DNA from 3 places in the Phyllobacterium sp. GQ127 genome. Region 2 is predicted to be linked to each of the others. Evidence: riboswitches for the same ligand, from Rfam matches in the RefSeq annotation. Region 2 holds a riboswitch; each other region holds the start of a gene.
The links. Region 2 has a riboswitch for thiamine pyrophosphate ahead of thiC (phosphomethylpyrimidine synthase ThiC). Riboswitches for the same ligand answer to the same signal wherever they lie in the genome.
Positions count from the first base shown of each region.

Region 1: it holds a riboswitch for thiamine pyrophosphate, as region 2 does, so the genes downstream of both, thiB (thiamine ABC transporter substrate binding subunit) here and thiC (phosphomethylpyrimidine synthase ThiC) in region 2, are expected to answer to the same signal.
Region 3: it holds a riboswitch for thiamine pyrophosphate, as region 2 does, so the genes downstream of both, thiE (thiamine phosphate synthase) here and thiC (phosphomethylpyrimidine synthase ThiC) in region 2, are expected to answer to the same signal.

Region 1 covers NZ_JCAXDZ010000003.1:265,458-271,208, forward strand. Annotated here, with positions in the region: partial or broken gene AC6CHM_RS13305 (YMGG-like glycine zipper-containing protein) at 1-114, opposite strand, end outside; gene AC6CHM_RS13310 (YMGG-like glycine zipper-containing protein) at 252-533, opposite strand; gene AC6CHM_RS13315 (thiamine diphosphokinase) at 628-1,263, opposite strand; gene pcaF (3-oxoadipyl-CoA thiolase) at 1,318-2,523, opposite strand; gene pcaD (3-oxoadipate enol-lactonase) at 2,676-3,506, shown strand; TPP riboswitch at 4,206-4,317, shown strand; gene thiB (thiamine ABC transporter substrate binding subunit) at 4,363-5,376, shown strand; gene thiP (thiamine/thiamine pyrophosphate ABC transporter permease) at 5,382-5,751, shown strand, end outside.
Region 2 covers NZ_JCAXDZ010000001.1:1,148,703-1,154,453, reverse strand. Annotated here, with positions in the region: gene AC6CHM_RS05915 (PhzF family phenazine biosynthesis protein) at 1-291, shown strand, start outside; tRNA gene AC6CHM_RS05910 (tRNA-Lys) at 404-479, shown strand; gene AC6CHM_RS05905 (RidA family protein) at 565-909, shown strand; gene rpsU (30S ribosomal protein S21) at 1,077-1,355, shown strand; gene AC6CHM_RS05895 (NADPH-dependent FMN reductase) at 1,536-2,105, shown strand; TPP riboswitch at 2,151-2,271, shown strand; gene thiC (phosphomethylpyrimidine synthase ThiC) at 2,374-4,191, shown strand; gene thiO (glycine oxidase ThiO) at 4,193-5,188, shown strand; gene thiS (sulfur carrier protein ThiS) at 5,157-5,354, shown strand; gene AC6CHM_RS05875 (thiazole synthase) at 5,356-5,751, shown strand, end outside.
Region 3 covers NZ_JCAXDZ010000002.1:20,136-25,886, forward strand. Annotated here, with positions in the region: gene AC6CHM_RS08310 (ABC transporter permease) at 1-320, shown strand, start outside; gene nikC (nickel transporter permease) at 317-1,240, shown strand; gene AC6CHM_RS08320 (ABC transporter ATP-binding protein) at 1,237-2,070, shown strand; gene AC6CHM_RS08325 (ABC transporter ATP-binding protein) at 2,067-2,837, shown strand; gene AC6CHM_RS08330 (TadE/TadG family type IV pilus assembly protein) at 2,986-3,954, shown strand; TPP riboswitch at 4,005-4,108, shown strand; gene thiE (thiamine phosphate synthase) at 4,173-4,838, shown strand; gene thiD (bifunctional hydroxymethylpyrimidine kinase/phosphomethylpyrimidine kinase) at 4,835-5,635, shown strand; gene AC6CHM_RS08345 (transglycosylase SLT domain-containing protein) at 5,658-5,751, opposite strand, start outside.

The DNA.
Region 1 (5,751 bases), on a different contig from region 2:
AGCACCAATCAATGCACCCGTCCCGGCACGTTGATTTTGCTGGCTCGTCTCACATCCGGCGATCGTAAATGCCAGAAGTGCTGTGGCTGCTATGGCAGCAAAACGAATTTTCATAATAACCTCTCCATTTAAAAAGTGCGGGAAAATCCTGCTTCCTCAATACGGCAGAAGAAAGATCAACGGAACACGCGTCCGGTACGCACAAAAAAACAGGCCGGAAAACCGGCCTGTTTTTCGAAAACTATAACTGCTTAACGGCAAGGTGCGCGATAGCGCTCGCCGTAGCGATTTTCATATGTGCAGTAACGGCGTCCGCCGTCTGATGTTGCTGCGCCAACGACAACGCCTGATGCGCCGCCGATTGCCGCACCGGCCAAAGCACCACGACCACCACCGATAGCGCCACCTGCCAATGCACCAAGTGCTGCACCACCGACACCATATCCGGCTGTCCGCTGTTCACTCGTTGTACAACCAGCAACCGAGAATGCCAAAACTGCGGCAACTGCAACTGTAGATAAACTTTTCAACATGGAAGACCTCTCCCGTTTCTAAAACCAAACTTACCAGCTTGCGTCCCCAATGCTGTGCTGCACACATTACACTTTCCGCTTATATTGACAAGCGTCAGGCAACTGGCGGCGCTGCAATCAGGATTGCTTTGCCCGAATGGAGCGATACGTGGAGGGTTCCACATACGGCATTCGAGACAGTAAGCGATGAACCGAAAGAAAGTTCCACATTTTCAAGCGGCCAGCGTGCTCCATCGATAAAAAGTCCGTGTAATTGCGAAAATGCAACAATGCTGAACTGCGTCTTATCGACGAAATCGAAAGCATATTCACCGCCCACAAGTGGGTGGGCTTCTTCGCTTCCGCTGGTGAGGATGATCTTATGTCCCTGCGCCGCATGGGCGGTCGCCATCGTCAAATGCAGAAGCGTGTGATCGGTGCGCACTCCACCAAATGCACCGCAAAGTACAAGCTCGGTCGCCCCCAGTCGATATGCCTCGTTCAAGGCCAGTTCGCCATCGGTCATATCCTTTGCTGCCGGAAAAACCTGGCGCGGCACATGCGCATATTCTTTTTCCAGCTCGGGCGATGTCGAGTCGAAATCGCCTAGCCAAAGTTCAGGCGTGAGGCCCAGTGGTGCGGCATGGGCGATACCACCATCAGCCGCCAGAACCCTGGCTCCGGCTACCTGTTTCAAAAGGCGATCGGTGACATGGACGGAACCGCCCAAAAGAAGAACGAATTTGCTCATGACCCGCCCATAGCATGCGTCAAACGCTTCCACCAGACAGCTCTGCGTCCGATATCAAACGCTTGCAAGCGCGATAGCAATGCCCTGTCCAACGCCAATGCACATTGTCGCCAGAGCGAGTTTTCCCTCGCGCAATTGCAATTCAAGCGCTGCCGTTCCCGCAATGCGTGCTCCTGACATGCCCAGCGGATGCCCCAGGGCGATAGCGCCGCCATTCGGATTTACATGTTCCGCATCATCGGGAATTCCAAGATCGCGCAATGTTGCAAGTCCCTGCGAGGCAAAAGCTTCATTGAGTTCGATAATGTCAAAATCAGCTGGCGCCAATCCGAGGCGCGCGCAAAGCTTCTTCGTCGCAGGCGCTGGGCCAATTCCCATAATACGGGGTGCCACGCCCGCCGTCGCCCCGCCCAGGATGCGCGCGATGGGATTGAGGCCGTACTTTTTTACAGCCTCTTCGGAGGCAATGATGAGGGCTGCCGCGCCATCATTAACGCCGGAAGCATTTCCTGCCGTCACAGTTCCGCCGGATCGAAATGGCGTCGGCAATTTGGCTAGAGCCTCAATTGTCGTTTGGGGGCGCGGATGCTCGTCTTTATCAACGATAATGGGCTCGCCTTTTCTTTGCGCGATGCGAACCGGGGTAATTTCGCTGGCAAGCCGACCATTCTCCTGAGCCCGACCGGTTCGCTGCTGGGAGCGCACAGCAAAAGCATCCTGATCGGCGCGGGAGACAAGAAACTCTTCGGCAACATTTTCGGCGGTATCAGGCATGGAATCCACACCATATTGCTGCTGCATAAGTGGATTGATGAAGCGCCAGCCGATTGTCGTATCGTAAATTTCTGCATTGCGGGAAAAGGCGCTGTCTGCCTTGGGCAGCACAAAGGGCGCGCGTGACATGGACTCGACACCGCCAGCAATGGCAATGTCCATTTCACCGGCGCGAATGGCGCGTGCGGCTGTGATGATGGCATCCATGCCGGAACCGCATAGCCGGTTCATCGTGGTGCCGGGCACCTCCACGGGCAATCCCGCAAGCAGTGCCGACATGCGGGCGACATTGCGATTGTCTTCGCCAGACTGATTGGCGCATCCATAAATCACTTCATCGATTGCTGCCCAATCGACCGATTTATTACGCTCCATCAATGCCTTGATTGGAATAGCCCCAAGATCGTCCGCCCTAACTCCAGCCAGTGATCCACCAAAACGGCCAATGGGCGTCCGGATATAGTCGCAGATAAATACGTCACCCATCATGCTGCCTCATATGCTTTCTTCTTGCCTGTTGATTTGAGCCGGTCTGTTGCCGCTTCATCAATAGATAATTATTCGGCGGTTGATCGTCCCTGATCATTCATTCTACAGAACCGTACGCACATATCATTCTGGATAAAAGGGAGAGCAAGGTGCAATTTGCCGATATAAATGGTGTGACGCTGCATTATCAGCTGATTGGCGGACCAGCGTCAAAACCTGTGATCGTTTTTGCCAATTCTCTGGGCACTGACTTCCGCATCTGGCGCGATGTCATTATTCGCCTAGCGGGTGATTTTGCTATCGTCACCTATGATAAGCGCGGCCACGGGCTTTCGAGTGTCGGCACGTCTCCCTATTCTCTCGACGATCATGTCGGCGATCTGGCAGGTCTGCTGGATTTCCTCAATGTTAAAAATGCAATCATTTGCGGTCTTTCTGTCGGCGGACTGATTGCGCAGGGGCTTTATGCTTCCCGTCCCGATCTGGTTCGGGCACTGGTCTTGTGTGATACCGCGCACAAGATTGGCAATGCCGATTCCTGGAACGCACGTATTGCCGCGCTTGAGGAAAATGGTATTGAAAGCATCGCCGACACGATCCTCGAACGCTGGTTTACCCCGACATTTCATCGTGAAAGCAGCCCTGCCTTAACCGGCTACCGGAACATGCTGATCCGTCAACCATTGGCCGGATATGCCGGAACCTGCGCAGCAATTCGTGATGCAGACCTGACAGAAGACGCAGGCCGAATATCGGTTCCAACAATCTGTATTGTGGGAGATCAAGATGGCTCAACACCGCCGGACGTCGTGCTTTCAATGGCTAAATTGATTCCGGGCGCGCGCTACGAAGTCATCAAGGATGCCGGGCATATTCCCTGCGTGGAACAACCCGAAATGCTCGTCGCGATTATCAGTGCCTTTATCGATGAGTTCAAACTTGAGGGCAATCCTATTTTGAGCAACTCAACCCTCAACTAGCTCAGGATGACTCGCCGCGAGTGAGGTGGATAAGCTGCATTCGATATAGTGCGTGGTTCGACAAGCTCACCATGAGGGAAGTTTTGTGGGTTGCAGCGACAACTTGCAAGAGTTGCAATAGTTGCAAGAGTTGCAAGAGTTGGCGCCCTGCAATCAACCGACCTCCCTCATCCTGAGCTTGTCGAAGGGCGCATTTGGTTTGTGCAAATCAGACTTTCCAAAAATAATCTCGACAAACTTATCCAACAGTTCCCGCTCTGAACTATTCTGCTCCTGTCCTTCCCGCGGGGAACAGCTTCCGGAGCCGTTCGAAGTTTGGGGAAGGATGGGCGCCTCCGATGGCGGGTTACGGACCCGCCATCCGGGGACGTTCTGTCCAAGGGTTCCCCTGCCGTTACTAGGAACGGCGCGTGCTGGACGAGCACTTTAAGGGGCACAAGGCTAACGCATGGCGCGCCGCAAATGGCACTCCTTGGGTAGCCGAGGCCTCCCAAGCGGAACGGACAGAATGCAAAATCGCCGGACGGGCGGTCTTCGGATCGCTTTACCCACTACAAAGACGCGCTTCGATGACCGCCCGTCTTTCCCACCATCTCAATAGCCAGACGCAAAAGCGGGCGTGGCAAGGGGAAGGCATAACAAAAACAACCAGCTAGGCGATGGGCGCTTGCGTTGGCAGGACACAGTCACTAATCTGGCTTTGCTCTAACGGGGTGCCTGCATCAACAGGCTGAGAGACTGGAACCAATCCAGTCAACCCGCGGAACCTGATCCGGTTTGTACCGGCGGAGGGATTAGATGCGGCTTCACAAGCCGGCGCACCTATCCTTTTGAAATTCAACTTTAGGAGGCGCCTATGCAGCCACTCGAATTTATGAAATTTGCCCTTGTTTCCAGCGCATTGGCATTTGGCCTTTCCAGCCCAGCAAATGCGGATGGCAAGCTGACAGTCTACACCTATGAAAGCTTTACCTCTGAATGGGGGCCAGGGCCAAAAGTCAAAGAAGCCTTTGAGAAGCAATGCACCTGTACTGTTGACTTTGTAGCAGTCGCCGATGGCGTTGCGCTGCTTAACCGTCTGAAGCTTGAAGGCGCATCGACAAAGGCGGATATTGTTCTCGGTCTGGATACGAACCTGACTTTTGAAGCTCAGCAAACCGGACTTTTTGCGCCGCATGGCGTAGATACAACTGCTATCGACATTCCTGGCGGCTTCAAGGACAGCATTTTCGTTCCCTATGATTATGGCTACTTCGCTGTCATTTATGACACAGAGAAAGTCAAAGACGCACCGGTTAGTCTGAAGGATTTGGTTGATGGCGATCCGAAGCAGAAGATCGTTATTGAAGATCCTCGCACGTCTACACCGGGCCTTGGTCTCGTATTGTGGATGAAATCAGTTTACGGGGACAAGGCCAATGAAGCCTGGGCCAAACTCAAGGATCGCGTTTTAACCGTCACGCCCGGCTGGTCAGAAGCCTATGGGCTTTTTACCAAAGGTGAAGCGCCCATGGTGCTTTCCTATACTACGTCGCCCGCTTATCATCTGATCGCGGACAAAACCGATCGGTACAAGGCAGCATCCTTCGATGAAGGACATTACCTGCAGGTCGAGGTTGCAGCGCAAACTGTAAACGGAGCCAAGAACCCGCTTGCTGCGCAGTTTTTGACATTTGTTACCGGCACGGCATTTCAGGATACCATTCCCGAAAACAATTGGATGTATCCTGCAGCTAAAACCTCAAATCCGCTCAATCCAGCCTTTGACACATTGGTAAAGCCAGCAAAGACACTGACTTTCACATCTGAAGAAGTGGCGAAAAATCGCAAAGCCTGGATCGACGAGTGGCTTGAAGCCATGAGCAAGTAGCATAGATGGCCGCCTCTTCGATGAAACCCTTGGCGGGAGGCCTCGCTCTCGCCTTTCTGGGCATATTGGCGGGCGGCTCTCTCCTCAGTCTCGCCATTGAATCTTTCCGTGGAGGCACGGAGGGCTTTGCTACTTTTGACAGCTACATTTGGCGGATTGCACGCTTCACAATCCTTCAAGCGCTCCTTTCCATGGTGCTTTCTGTCGGCTTTGCCATCCCGCTTGCCCGTGCATTGCATGCGCAGCAGAGCTTTCCGGGACGCGCAATGCTCCTGCGTCTGTTTGCCTTGCCTCTGGCGCTGCCAGCGCTCGTTGCCGTGCTCGGTGTCACCAGCATTTACGGACGAAACAGTTTGCTGGCTGCTATCCTCGGAT
Region 2 (5,751 bases):
TGCCGTGAAACCGTAGGGCATGAGAACGATTTTCATTCGCGTATGTTTGTCAGTGACGAAGGAACTTATGAAGACCCTGCAACCGGCTCAGCGACAGCTGCGTTTGCCGGTGCAATTCACTTGTTCGATGAACCGCTTGATGGCGTACAGCGATTTTCTATTGAACAAGGCTATGAGATGGGCCGGCTGTCGAAACTTGAGCTAGAACTCGATATTAAGGATAAGGCAATCATAAGCGCACGAATCGGTGGCGCGGCGATCAAGGTGGCAGAGGGCAAGTTGTTTGTCTGAGAACGAAAATTTCATCTTCTTGCCGATCAGCGCGATAAAGTTTGGTGAAGGGCTGGACAGGCAAGATTTGCCCCGTTATAGAGCGCTCACTGTCGTCGCGGAAGCGGCTGACGGGCACATAGCTCAGTTGGTAGAGCAGCTGACTCTTAATCAGCGGGTCGTAGGTTCGATCCCTACTGTGCCCACCATTTTTCTGAAACGAGGGCCGTATGGCCCTTTTTTCTTGCACCAAGCAAGCCTCGGCTTGTCCGAAACCTTCCACAGGAGATTTTCATGAGCGTTCGTCGTATTGAAGCAGGCCCTCGCATGAGCCAGGCCGTGATCCATGGTAATACAGTCTATCTGGCCGGTCAGGTAGGTGGTCCGGGCAAGAGCGTAACAGAACAGACTAAAGACGTCCTGGCCTCGGTTGATCGTTTGCTCAAAGAGGCAGGTACAGATAAGTCGAAGTTGTTGCAGGCCATCATCTGGCTTGATGACATGAAGGACTTTGGCGAAATGAATGCAGTATGGGATGCATGGGTTGATCCGGCCAATGCTCCAGCACGCGCGACAGGTGAAGCCAAGCTTGCAACACCGGAATATAAGGTTGAAATCATCATCACGGCTGCAATCTAAAGATTGCGTATCCAAGTTTAATTGCTTGGGTGCACTGGATTTTTGGCGCGGGAATGAATAAAGTCCGCGCTTCTCCGGATTGCCGTTGTGGCAATTCTTCAAACGCTTGTCTGATTGTGGCCAGTTTTGGTACTGCAAGACGAGGCAAGCATGGGTAAGGAAAACGATTGCAAGTTCTCGTCCGTGATAACAATGTTGAACAAGCCCTACGGGTCTTGAAGAAAAAGATGCAGCGCGAAGGTCTATTTCGCGAAATGAAGGCCCGTCAGGCTTTCGAAAAGCCTTCTGAACGTCGTGTTCGCGAAAAAGCAGAAGCCGTTAGCCGCGCCCGCAAGGCCGCCCGCAAGCAGGCTCAACGCGAAGGCTTGTTGCCTGGACCAAAGAAAAAAGAACGTGTTGCACGCCCTGGCGCGCCAGCAGGTAACGACTATAATAATAATCGCTGATATCTGACGGGCTTTAACGCCCTTCATTGTGACGACAAACCCGCATGGCCAAAACGCTATAGCGGGTTTCGTTTTTGTGGGACTGCGCAGACATTCCGGGCAGTTTCAAAAAAGTGCCTTCTTGTGCGATGGGTCAATGTCTTTACTTATCGATTATCGCAGTTTTGGAGATATGATCCTATGGCACTCAAGCTCAATATTATAATCGCAAGCACGCGGCCCGGGCGTGGTGGTCCTGCTGTAGCAAAGTGGTTCAACGAATTCGCCAAGCAGGATGGCAAGTTCGACCCTGTGCTTATCGATTTGGCTGATTTCAAGTTGCCGGTCTATGACGAACCGAATCATCCCCGCATGAAAAAATACGAACATCCGCATACAAAGAAGTGGAGTGAGGCGATTGAGCCGGCCGACGCTTACATCTTTGTAATGCCTGAATATGACTACAACGCGCCACCTTCGCTCATCAATGCCTTAGTCTATTTATGGAATGAGTGGAACTACAAACCTGTAAGCTTTGTAAGTTATGGCGGTGTTTCCGGTGGTTTGCGTGCTACCGAATCGGTCAAAGGGTTGATCTCGGCACTCCGTATGGTTTCGCTTGCAGAAAGCGTTCCCATTCCTTCGTACCAGCAGTTTATCAACGATGATGGCGTGTTCACGCCAAATGAACTGATAACTACCAGCGCCAGCACGGTTTTGACTGAACTTGCAAAATGGGCAGGTGCTCTGAAACCGCTTCGCGCTTCGTAATTTTATGAAGCGCTTGACAGCAATACGTCAGGCGGTTCACTTTAGGCCATTCACCAGGGGAGTCCCGACAAGGGGCTGAGATACTGCTTCAGGCATAGCCAAGCGCAGTGACCCGTTGAACCTGATCCAGTTCACACTGGCGTAGGGACGGTGCAAAGGTTATCGCGCATAGTGCATTCGCACTGAATCCATGATTGGATTCGCGAGGCTTCTTTCATCCTTCCGGCTCAGAACTGGGTTTCCTGCAATAACGCAAAGGAACCTGACGATGACTGCTGTAACAAAAATTACCGAGGCCCCGAAAGTTTCAACCGGGCCGCTTCCCGCCTCAATCAAGATTTATAAACCAGGGCAGATACATGCTGATATTCGCGTTCCCTTGCGCGAAATTGCGGTTCATCCCACCGCTGGTGAGCCAAACCTTGCGGTTTACGATTCATCCGGTCCCTACACTGACGCAACTGCAAGTATCGATATCAATAAAGGGATCGCACGTGTTCGTGAGGCATGGAAAATCGGTCAACAGGCCGATAGCTATTCCTATAAGGGGCGAATAATCCAGTCAGCTGACAATGGCTTCGCCACGGGCGAGCGGCTTACAAGAGAATTTCCTGTTCAATATCAGCCACGCCGCGCTTACGACGGAAAAGCGATTACGCAGCTTGCTTACGCCCGCGCGGGAATTATTACGCCTGAAATGGAATATGTCGCCATAAGGGAGAATCTCGGTCGGGAAGCCGCACGGAACCAGGTTCGGGATGGCGAGTCATTCGGTGCATCGTTACCGGATCATGTGACATCGGAATTCGTACGGGAGGAAATCGCCAGGGGGCGGGCCATCATACCTGCCAATATCAATCATCCTGAGCTTGAGCCTATGATCATAGGTCGGAATTTCCTCGTGAAGATCAATGCCAATATCGGTAATTCCGCCGTCACATCGTCGATGGAGGAGGAAGTCGAAAAGATGGTTTGGGCTATCCGCTGGGGTGGCGATACGGTGATGGACTTGTCGACCGGGCGCAACATCCACAATATTCGCGAGTGGATTATCCGTAATTCGCCGGTTCCCATCGGAACTGTCCCGCTATATCAGGCGCTGGAGAAGGTTGGCGGTATCGCTGAAGATCTGACTTGGGAAGTTTACAGAGATACGCTGATCGAACAGGCAGAGCAGGGCGTCGACTACTTTACTATTCATGCCGGTGTCCGACTGCATTATATTCCACTGACGGTTAATCGTGTCACGGGCATCGTCTCGCGAGGCGGTTCAATCATGGCAAAGTGGTGCCTGCATCATCACCGGGAAAGCTTTCTTTATGAGCATTTCGAGGAAATCTGCGATATTTGCCGTGCTTATGATGTCAGTTTTTCACTCGGTGACGGATTGCGACCCGGTTCAATAGCCGATGCAAACGACGCGGCGCAGTTTGCTGAGCTTGAAACATTGGGTGAACTGACTCAGATCGCTTGGGCCAGAGATTGCCAGGTTATGATCGAAGGTCCCGGTCATGTGCCGATGCACAAGATCAAAGAGAATATGGACAAGCAGCTTGCTGTTTGCGGAGAGGCACCATTCTACACGCTTGGACCGCTGACGACAGACATTGCTCCCGGCTACGATCATATTACCTCTGGCATCGGTGCTGCAATGATCGGCTGGTTTGGCACGGCGATGCTTTGTTATGTTACGCCTAAAGAACATCTGGGATTGCCCAATCGAGACGACGTAAAGGTCGGCGTTATTACCTACAAGATTGCTGCACATGCGGCGGATTTGGCCAAGGGGCATCCGGCGGCGAAGCTTCGAGATGATGCTCTATCCCGTGCGCGCTTTGAGTTTCGCTGGGAGGACCAGTTTAATCTCTCTCTTGATCCTGAGACGGCGAGACTCTACCACGATGAGACCTTGCCGAAAGAAGCGCATAAGGTTGCGCATTTTTGCTCAATGTGCGGGCCGAAGTTTTGCTCAATGCGCATTTCACACGACATTCGTGCGGAGGCTCAAAAAGAAGGCATGGCAGCGATGGCGGAGAAATTCCGCACAGGCGGCGAGCTCTATATGCCGCTCAATGCCGGGGAATGAGGTGAATATTCTGGTGAAAGGGGCCGGCGTTGCCGGCCTCACAGTTGCTTATGAGCTTCGAGCACGTGGAGCCGAAGTGACGATACTAGACCCCTTTGGCGGCGAAAATTCTGCAGCCTCCTGGTATGCCGGTGGCATGCTCGCACCTTGGTGTGAGCGCGAAAGCGCTGAACAGGCTGTCATTGATCTTGGAATAAACGCGGCCAATTGGTGGGAGTCTGTAATTCCCGGATCCGTGAGTCGCAAGGGAACGCTGGTGGTGGCCACACCGCGGGATGTAAAAGAACTGGAGCGCTTTGGCGCGCGGACGTCGGGCTTTGTGCGCATTGGTGAGGAAGCAATTTCGCTCTTGGAACCCGATCTTGGCGCAGCGGCTTTCCGCAAGGGATTGTTCTTTGAAAGTGAGGCGCATCTGGCGCCACGTCAGGTTCTAACGGAATTAAAGGCAAAACTCGTTGGGTTAGGCGCCCGCTGCGAAACTGGGACGAGCGCCGCTGAAATTTCCAGCTTTGAATGGGTTATCGATTGTACTGGAATCGCGTCTCCAGATATTGATTTGCGGGGCGTGCGTGGCGAAATGCTCATCTTGCGCAGCAAAGACATATCACTGTCACGACCCATACGGCTTATTCACCCGCGGTTCCCGCTTTATATTGTGCCCCGACCGGACCACACTTTCATGGTGGGCGCGACGATGATTGAGAGCGATGCAAATGGACCGGTAACGGCGCGCTCAATGATGGAATTGTTGAACGCTGCCTACACTGTTCACCCGGCATTTGGTGAAGCCGAAATTATCGAAACCGGAACAGGCGTTCGCCCAGCCTACCCAAATAATCTGCCGCGCGTGGTTAAAACGGGCAATTGCATCAGCATTAACGGACTTTATCGACACGGTTTTCTGCTTGCGCCAGCGATGGCAAAGCAGGCTGCCGACATGATCCTGAAAGAAAGGAGTATACGCCATGAAACTCACCGTGAACGGACAGGCGCATGATGTCTCGGCGCAAACTCTTGAAGCGCTGTTGTTAGAGCTTGAATTTGAGGGTGAATGGCTCGCAACAGCAGTCAATAGTGAGCTTGTACGAGCAAACGAGCGGCAGAATCACACTCTAAAGAATGGTGATCGCATCGAAATTTTGACCCCGAAGCAGGGTGGGTGAAATGTTGAAACTTTATGGCGCCGAAATATCGTCTCGCCTTTTGCTTGGTACGGCGCAGTATCCATCTCCTGCAATTCTTATAGATGCGATTAAAGCTTCAGGAACAGAGATCATAACCGTGTCGTTGCGCCGCGAAATGGCTGGCACGAAAACTGGCGACGGATTTTGGTCCTTGCTTCGTTCCTTGAAATTGCGTGTGTTGCCTAATACAGCCGGGTGTCACACAGTGAAAGAAGCTGTGCTGACTGCGCATATGGCGCGTGACGTTTTTTCTACAGACTGGATCAAGCTTGAAGTCATTGGTAATCACGACACTCTACAACCCGATGTTTTCGCTTTGGTAGAAGCCGCAAGGATTTTGAGCGAAGATGGCTTCAAGGTGTTTCCCTATACAACC
Region 3 (5,751 bases), on a different contig from region 2:
AGCAGGAATATATTGTTGCGGCGCGCGCCAAGGGCCTGTCCGAAACCCGTATCATCTGGGCTCATGCCCTGCGCAATGCGGCAGTGCCGTTGCTGACTGTGATTGTGCTCTCCTTTGCCAATCTGCTTGAGGGGTCAGTGTTGACCGAAACGATCTTTTCCTGGCCAGGCCTTGGCAGCTACATCACCAATTCGCTGCAAAATGCCGACATGAATGCGGTGCTCGGCGGCACGATTATCATTGGTGCCGTGTTCATCGCCATCAACCTTCTTTCCGATCTTCTGTATCGGCTACTTGACCCACGGACACGCGCACGATGAGCGAGATCGCAAAACCAATTTCCCGCCGTGAATGGCTGATGAGCGACCGGCCGCAATCGCGTATGCAGGCCCGGCTTGGCCGCGCTTATTTGATCTGGAGCCGTTTTGCCAGCAACAGGCTCGCCGTGATCGGGCTTGGCATCATTTTTGCGCTGGTGCTGGTGGCGCTATTCGCTCCTCTGCTTGCGCCGCATTCACCGGTTGCAGGCGATCTGCGCAATGCACGGCTTTTGCCGCCCGGTGGCGATTATTGGCTCGGCACAGACGATCAGGGCCGCGATATTCTTTCGCGCCTTATCTATGGTTCGCGTCTGACGCTCTATGTAGTTGTCCTCGTGGCTATCATCGCCGCGCCGATTGGGTTGCTTGTCGGCACCATTGCCGGTTATGCCGGAGGCTGGGTAGACGCAATTCTTATGCGGCTCACCGATATCTTCCTGGCATTTCCAAAGCTCATTCTGGCTCTCGCTTTGGTGGCGGCGCTGGGACCTGGCATTGAGAATGCCGTCATTGCCATAGCAGTCACCTCGTGGCCGCCCTATGCACGCATTGCCAGAGCTGAAACGCTGACCGTGCGCAATTCCGACTATATTGCCGCCGTGCAGCTCATGGGTGCATCACCCATGCGTATCGTCCTGCGCCACATCATGCCGCTTTGCCTTTCATCTCTGATCGTCCGTGTGACACTCGACATGGCCGGAATTATCCTGGTCGCCGCAGGCCTTGGTTTCCTTGGTCTGGGCGCACAGCCGCCATTGCCTGAATGGGGTGCGATGATCGCATCCGGTCGCCGGTTCATCATGGATCAATGGTGGGTGGCGGCCGCACCGGGTTTTGCAATTCTCATCGTCAGTCTGGGCTTTAATCTTCTTGGCGATGGCTTGCGCGATGCGCTCGATCCAAGGGGGAACAACCAATGAGCGCCTTGCTGACAGTCAAGGATCTTCGCGTGCAATTTCCGACCCGCACGGGCGTCGTGGATGCTGTGCGCGGCGTTTCGTTCGCGCTTGGTCGCGAAAGGCTCGGCATTGTTGGCGAGTCCGGTTCAGGAAAATCCCAGACCGGGCGCGCAATCATGGGGCTGACGCCACATCACGCAAAGATCACTGCCGATACGTTGAATTTTGACGGAATGGATCTTCTGGATATTTCGGCAAAGGAGCGGCGAAGCCTGCGTGGAAACCGCATCGCCATGATCCTCCAGGACCCGAAATATTCGCTCAATCCTGTGATGAGCATCGGCAGGCAGATTGTTGAAACGCTGCGTACCCATGAAAAGGTGAGCAAAGCCGAGGCGCGCAAGCGCGCGCTCGACATGCTTGCTGCTGTGCAGATACGTGATCCGGAACGGGTCTTTAATCTGCATCCGCATGAAGTTTCCGGCGGCATGGGACAACGCGCCATGATCGCGATGATGCTGGTGACCGGACCGGAGCTGCTGATCGCGGATGAACCGACTTCCGCGCTTGATGTGACGGTGCAGCTGGATGTGCTGCGAATCCTCGACAATCTGGTGCGGGATCGCGGCATGGGTTTGATCTTCATCTCCCATGATTTGCGGCTGGTCTCCTCCTTTTGCGACCGCGTTATCGTCATGTATGCAGGACGGATCGTCGAAGAAATCGCCGCTGCAGACCTTAAGAACGCAAAACATCCCTATACACGCGGGTTGATGAATTGCATGCCGCAGATCGGCACCGACCGGCATCCGCTGCCGGTCCTTGACCGCAAGCCGGAGTGGGCCGCATGAACAATCTGCAAGTGGCGGCTCTCAGCGTCGAAAATCTTGAAGTGAAGTATGATCGTTTTCGCGCATTGCGCGGCGTCAGTCTTGATGTCCAGCAGGGCGAGTCTTTTGGTCTGGTGGGCGAGAGCGGCTCGGGAAAGTCAACCTTGCTGCGAGCCGTCGCGGGACTTGCACCTGTTACCGGCGGCGCGATCACAGTCAATGGCAAGACGCTTGGTTCGTCGCGTACAAAAGCATTTTACCGTGAAGTGCAAATGGTGTTTCAGGACCCCTATGGCTCGCTGCATCCGCGCCAGACCGTGGATCGCCTGTTGCTGGAACCATTGGTCGTGCATGGCTTTGCCGATATCGAAAAACGTATCCTGCGCGCGCTTGATGAAGTGGGCCTTGGTTCAAGCTTTCGCTTTCGCTATTCGCATCAGCTTTCCGGCGGTCAACGCCAGCGTGTCGCCATTGCCCGTGCATTGATCCTGGAGCCTTCAATCCTGCTTCTTGATGAACCGACATCAGCCCTTGATGCTTCGGTACAAGCGGAAGTTCTCAACCTGCTGGAGCAGATAAGGCGGGATAGAAAGCTGACCTTCCTGATGGTCAGCCATGATCTGGCGGTGGTCACCCATATGTGCGACCGGCTGATGGTGATGCAGAATGGCGCAGAGGTGGAACGCCTGTCGGCGACAGACCTTGCCCGCCATGCAGTCAAGGAAGATTACACGCGCAATCTTCTTTTGGCGAGCGAGGGCTTTGTCCGGCCGGAAGCATCCATATAGAGCTGTAAGGTTCACCGGATTTTTACCATTGCTGAACATTCAGGCGCTCTTTACTGCCTGAATGCAGAATGGTGAAAATCTGAATGAATTTCATAAGCCGTCATTCACATGGCTGAATCAATGGTCTGCCCAGCGACTGGAGTGGGCCATGAAAAAAATAAGAAACTTTCTGAAAGACCGTAGTGGCGCGACAGCCGTCACATTTGCATTGTTGCTCGTACCTATGGTGGGAATGACCGGGCTTGCCGTGGATTATACCCGCGCAAGCGGCGATCGCTCACGATTGCAGGGCATTGCAGATTCCGCGGCATTGGCCGGAGCCTCCGTCTTTACGGGTGAAAACAAGGCTGCTGCCGAAGCAAGTGCACGCGCCTATCTGCGTGCTCATCTCGGCGCCGAGATGGATAAAATGCAGGTCGGCTTTGATACGAGCAATCAACGCGTGATTGTATCGCTCGCGGGCGAAACAAATACGCTTTTCATGAAGGTCCTAGCCAAGGAAAAAGTAGCTATAGGTGTGCTTGCGGAAGCATTGGCACCATTGAAACCGTCAAGCGCTGAAATCCAGATCGGAGCAGCGTATGGACATTGGGCTAAGAAAGTTTCTGTGATTGTCATTCGTCCTGGGACGACAAAAGAGGTCGTGCTGGGAACGGTAATATATGAAGCATCTGACCTCTCCGCTGAAGATGGTCGAGGCACTGGAAAAACGATAATAGACCCGGCTGACGGCAAGATCTTGCTCGGTGAATACAAAGAGTTCTTTCTTCGCATGGAGGTCAAAAAGAAGCCCTGCAATATCGGTAGATATGATTCCAATACCAGTAGCAGGTATGTTACATGCAGCCCGACAACGAATAGCGAATATAAAAACTATGATCTGAAGTTCACAACGAACGACCCCGCGCAATCAAAGTATCTTTTTGTAGGGGACACAGCGGACACGCTTAAGCAACTAGAAGATGGCGCAACGCTTGAGGAGTTGCTGGACTGCGATCAGCAATGGCATTTTCACGGATGGGAAGATGGAGGCGGTTGGGATAAGCAGGACTTCTTTTACAAGATCAAGGCCGCATGCAAGGCCGTTGACGGGGAATATGTCCGCCTGACGCGTTAAGCCAAATAACACCGGCGCATTGACTTCCATGATGCGCCGTCTCATCATGATTTCATTCCGAGGGGGGCATCGTACGATGCTGAGATGGCGCTGAGCCAAGACCCTTGAACCTGATCCGGATCATACCGGCGTAGGAACGGGAATTGAGCAATTATCGCGCTGGTTCGTCTTTCTTCGCACATATCCGGGTCTCCAGTTTTGAAAATGGAGTCCGTGACGTGCCAAAAGTAGATTACCGCCTGAATGCCATTGTCGATTTTGATGCTATTGGCCCTGATAAGGATTTGGGGGCTCTGGCTCTGGCTGCGGCGCGTGGTGGTGCAACAATTATCCAGTATCGTGACAAAAACTCCGCAACGCGTGACATGATTGATCGTGCACGGCAGATACACGCCGCGATCAAGGCGACAGGCGTTCCGCTGCTCGTCAATGACCGGATTGATGTTGCGCTTGCCGCTGGCGTTGAGGGTGTCCATGTGGGGCGCGAAGACATGGCGGTTGCCGATGTCCGACATCTGCTCGGGCCAAATGCGATTATCGGACTGACCGTCAAGAATGAGCCGGACGCGCAAGCAGCGATTGATGGCGATATTGACTATGCCTGTATTGGCGGACTGTTTGAAACACCCACTAAGGAAAACCTGCAACCGATCGGCTTTGACGGGTTCAAGCGCCTGGCTGCCATCATACGCAAGGCAAAACCGCATTTGCCTATAGGCGCTATCGCCGGTATTGGGCTGGAGCGCACGCCGCTTGCCATTGAAGCGGGTGCTGATGGTGTAGCGGTCATTTCTGCGATCTTCCGTCAGGACGATCCGCAAGGAGCGGCGCACGCATTGCGGTCGGCGGTGGATGAGGCATTGCAGGTAAGAGAGCCAGCATGACCGCAATAGCGCTGACTATTGCCGGGTCTGACAGCGGCGGCGGGGCAGGAATCCAGGCCGATTTGAAAACCTTCTCGGCGCTCGGTGTTTATGGAGCGAGTGTGCTCACCGCAATCACTGCGCAGAACACCCATGGTGTTACGGCCATTGAGAATCTTTCGCCCGATATCATCCGGGCTCAGATGGACGCGGTTCTTTCCGACCTTGAGGTGAATGCAATCAAGATTGGCATGGTCTCGACAGTATCAACCATAGAGACAATTGCGCAGGGGCTTGATCGCTGGCAGCGCAAAGCGGTGTTCGACCCTGTCATGGTTGCAACTGCGGGTGACCCTTTGCTGGAGCCGGCCGCAATCGACGCTCTGCGCCAGCTTCTCTTGCCGCGCGCGCTGCTGCTGACTCCCAATTTGCCGGAGGCGTCCTTGCTAACAAATATGCCGATTGCTGAAGATGAAGCCCAGATGGTGCGGCAGGCGGAAAAGCTGCTCGAACTTGGTCCCTCAGCCGTACTCATAAAGGGCGGACATGCCAAGGGGGATATGAGCACCGATATCCTGCTTGATGGGTCCGGAATGGAGCGATTTTCGACGCCGCGTATCAAGACAGTCAATGATCATGGTACTGGATGCACACTGGCGTCTGCCATTGCCGCTGGCCTGGCAAAAGGAATGGCTCTGCATGGTGCCGTTAGTGAAGCCAAGGACTATCTGACGGCTGCCATGGCGGCTGGCGAAATGCTCAAAGTCGGCAGCGGGCGTGGGCCGGTCCACCACTTCCATCGCTGGTGGGCGGCCTAGCAGCACCGGTGCAGTTTTGATTTCAGAGTGGAGCGGCGGTGCTGGCTGGTGTCGCGTTGCTCAAGCCTGTGGTTGCTCCACTGGTGGAGGCTGCCGAAGCAATGTCAGGCCGTTGC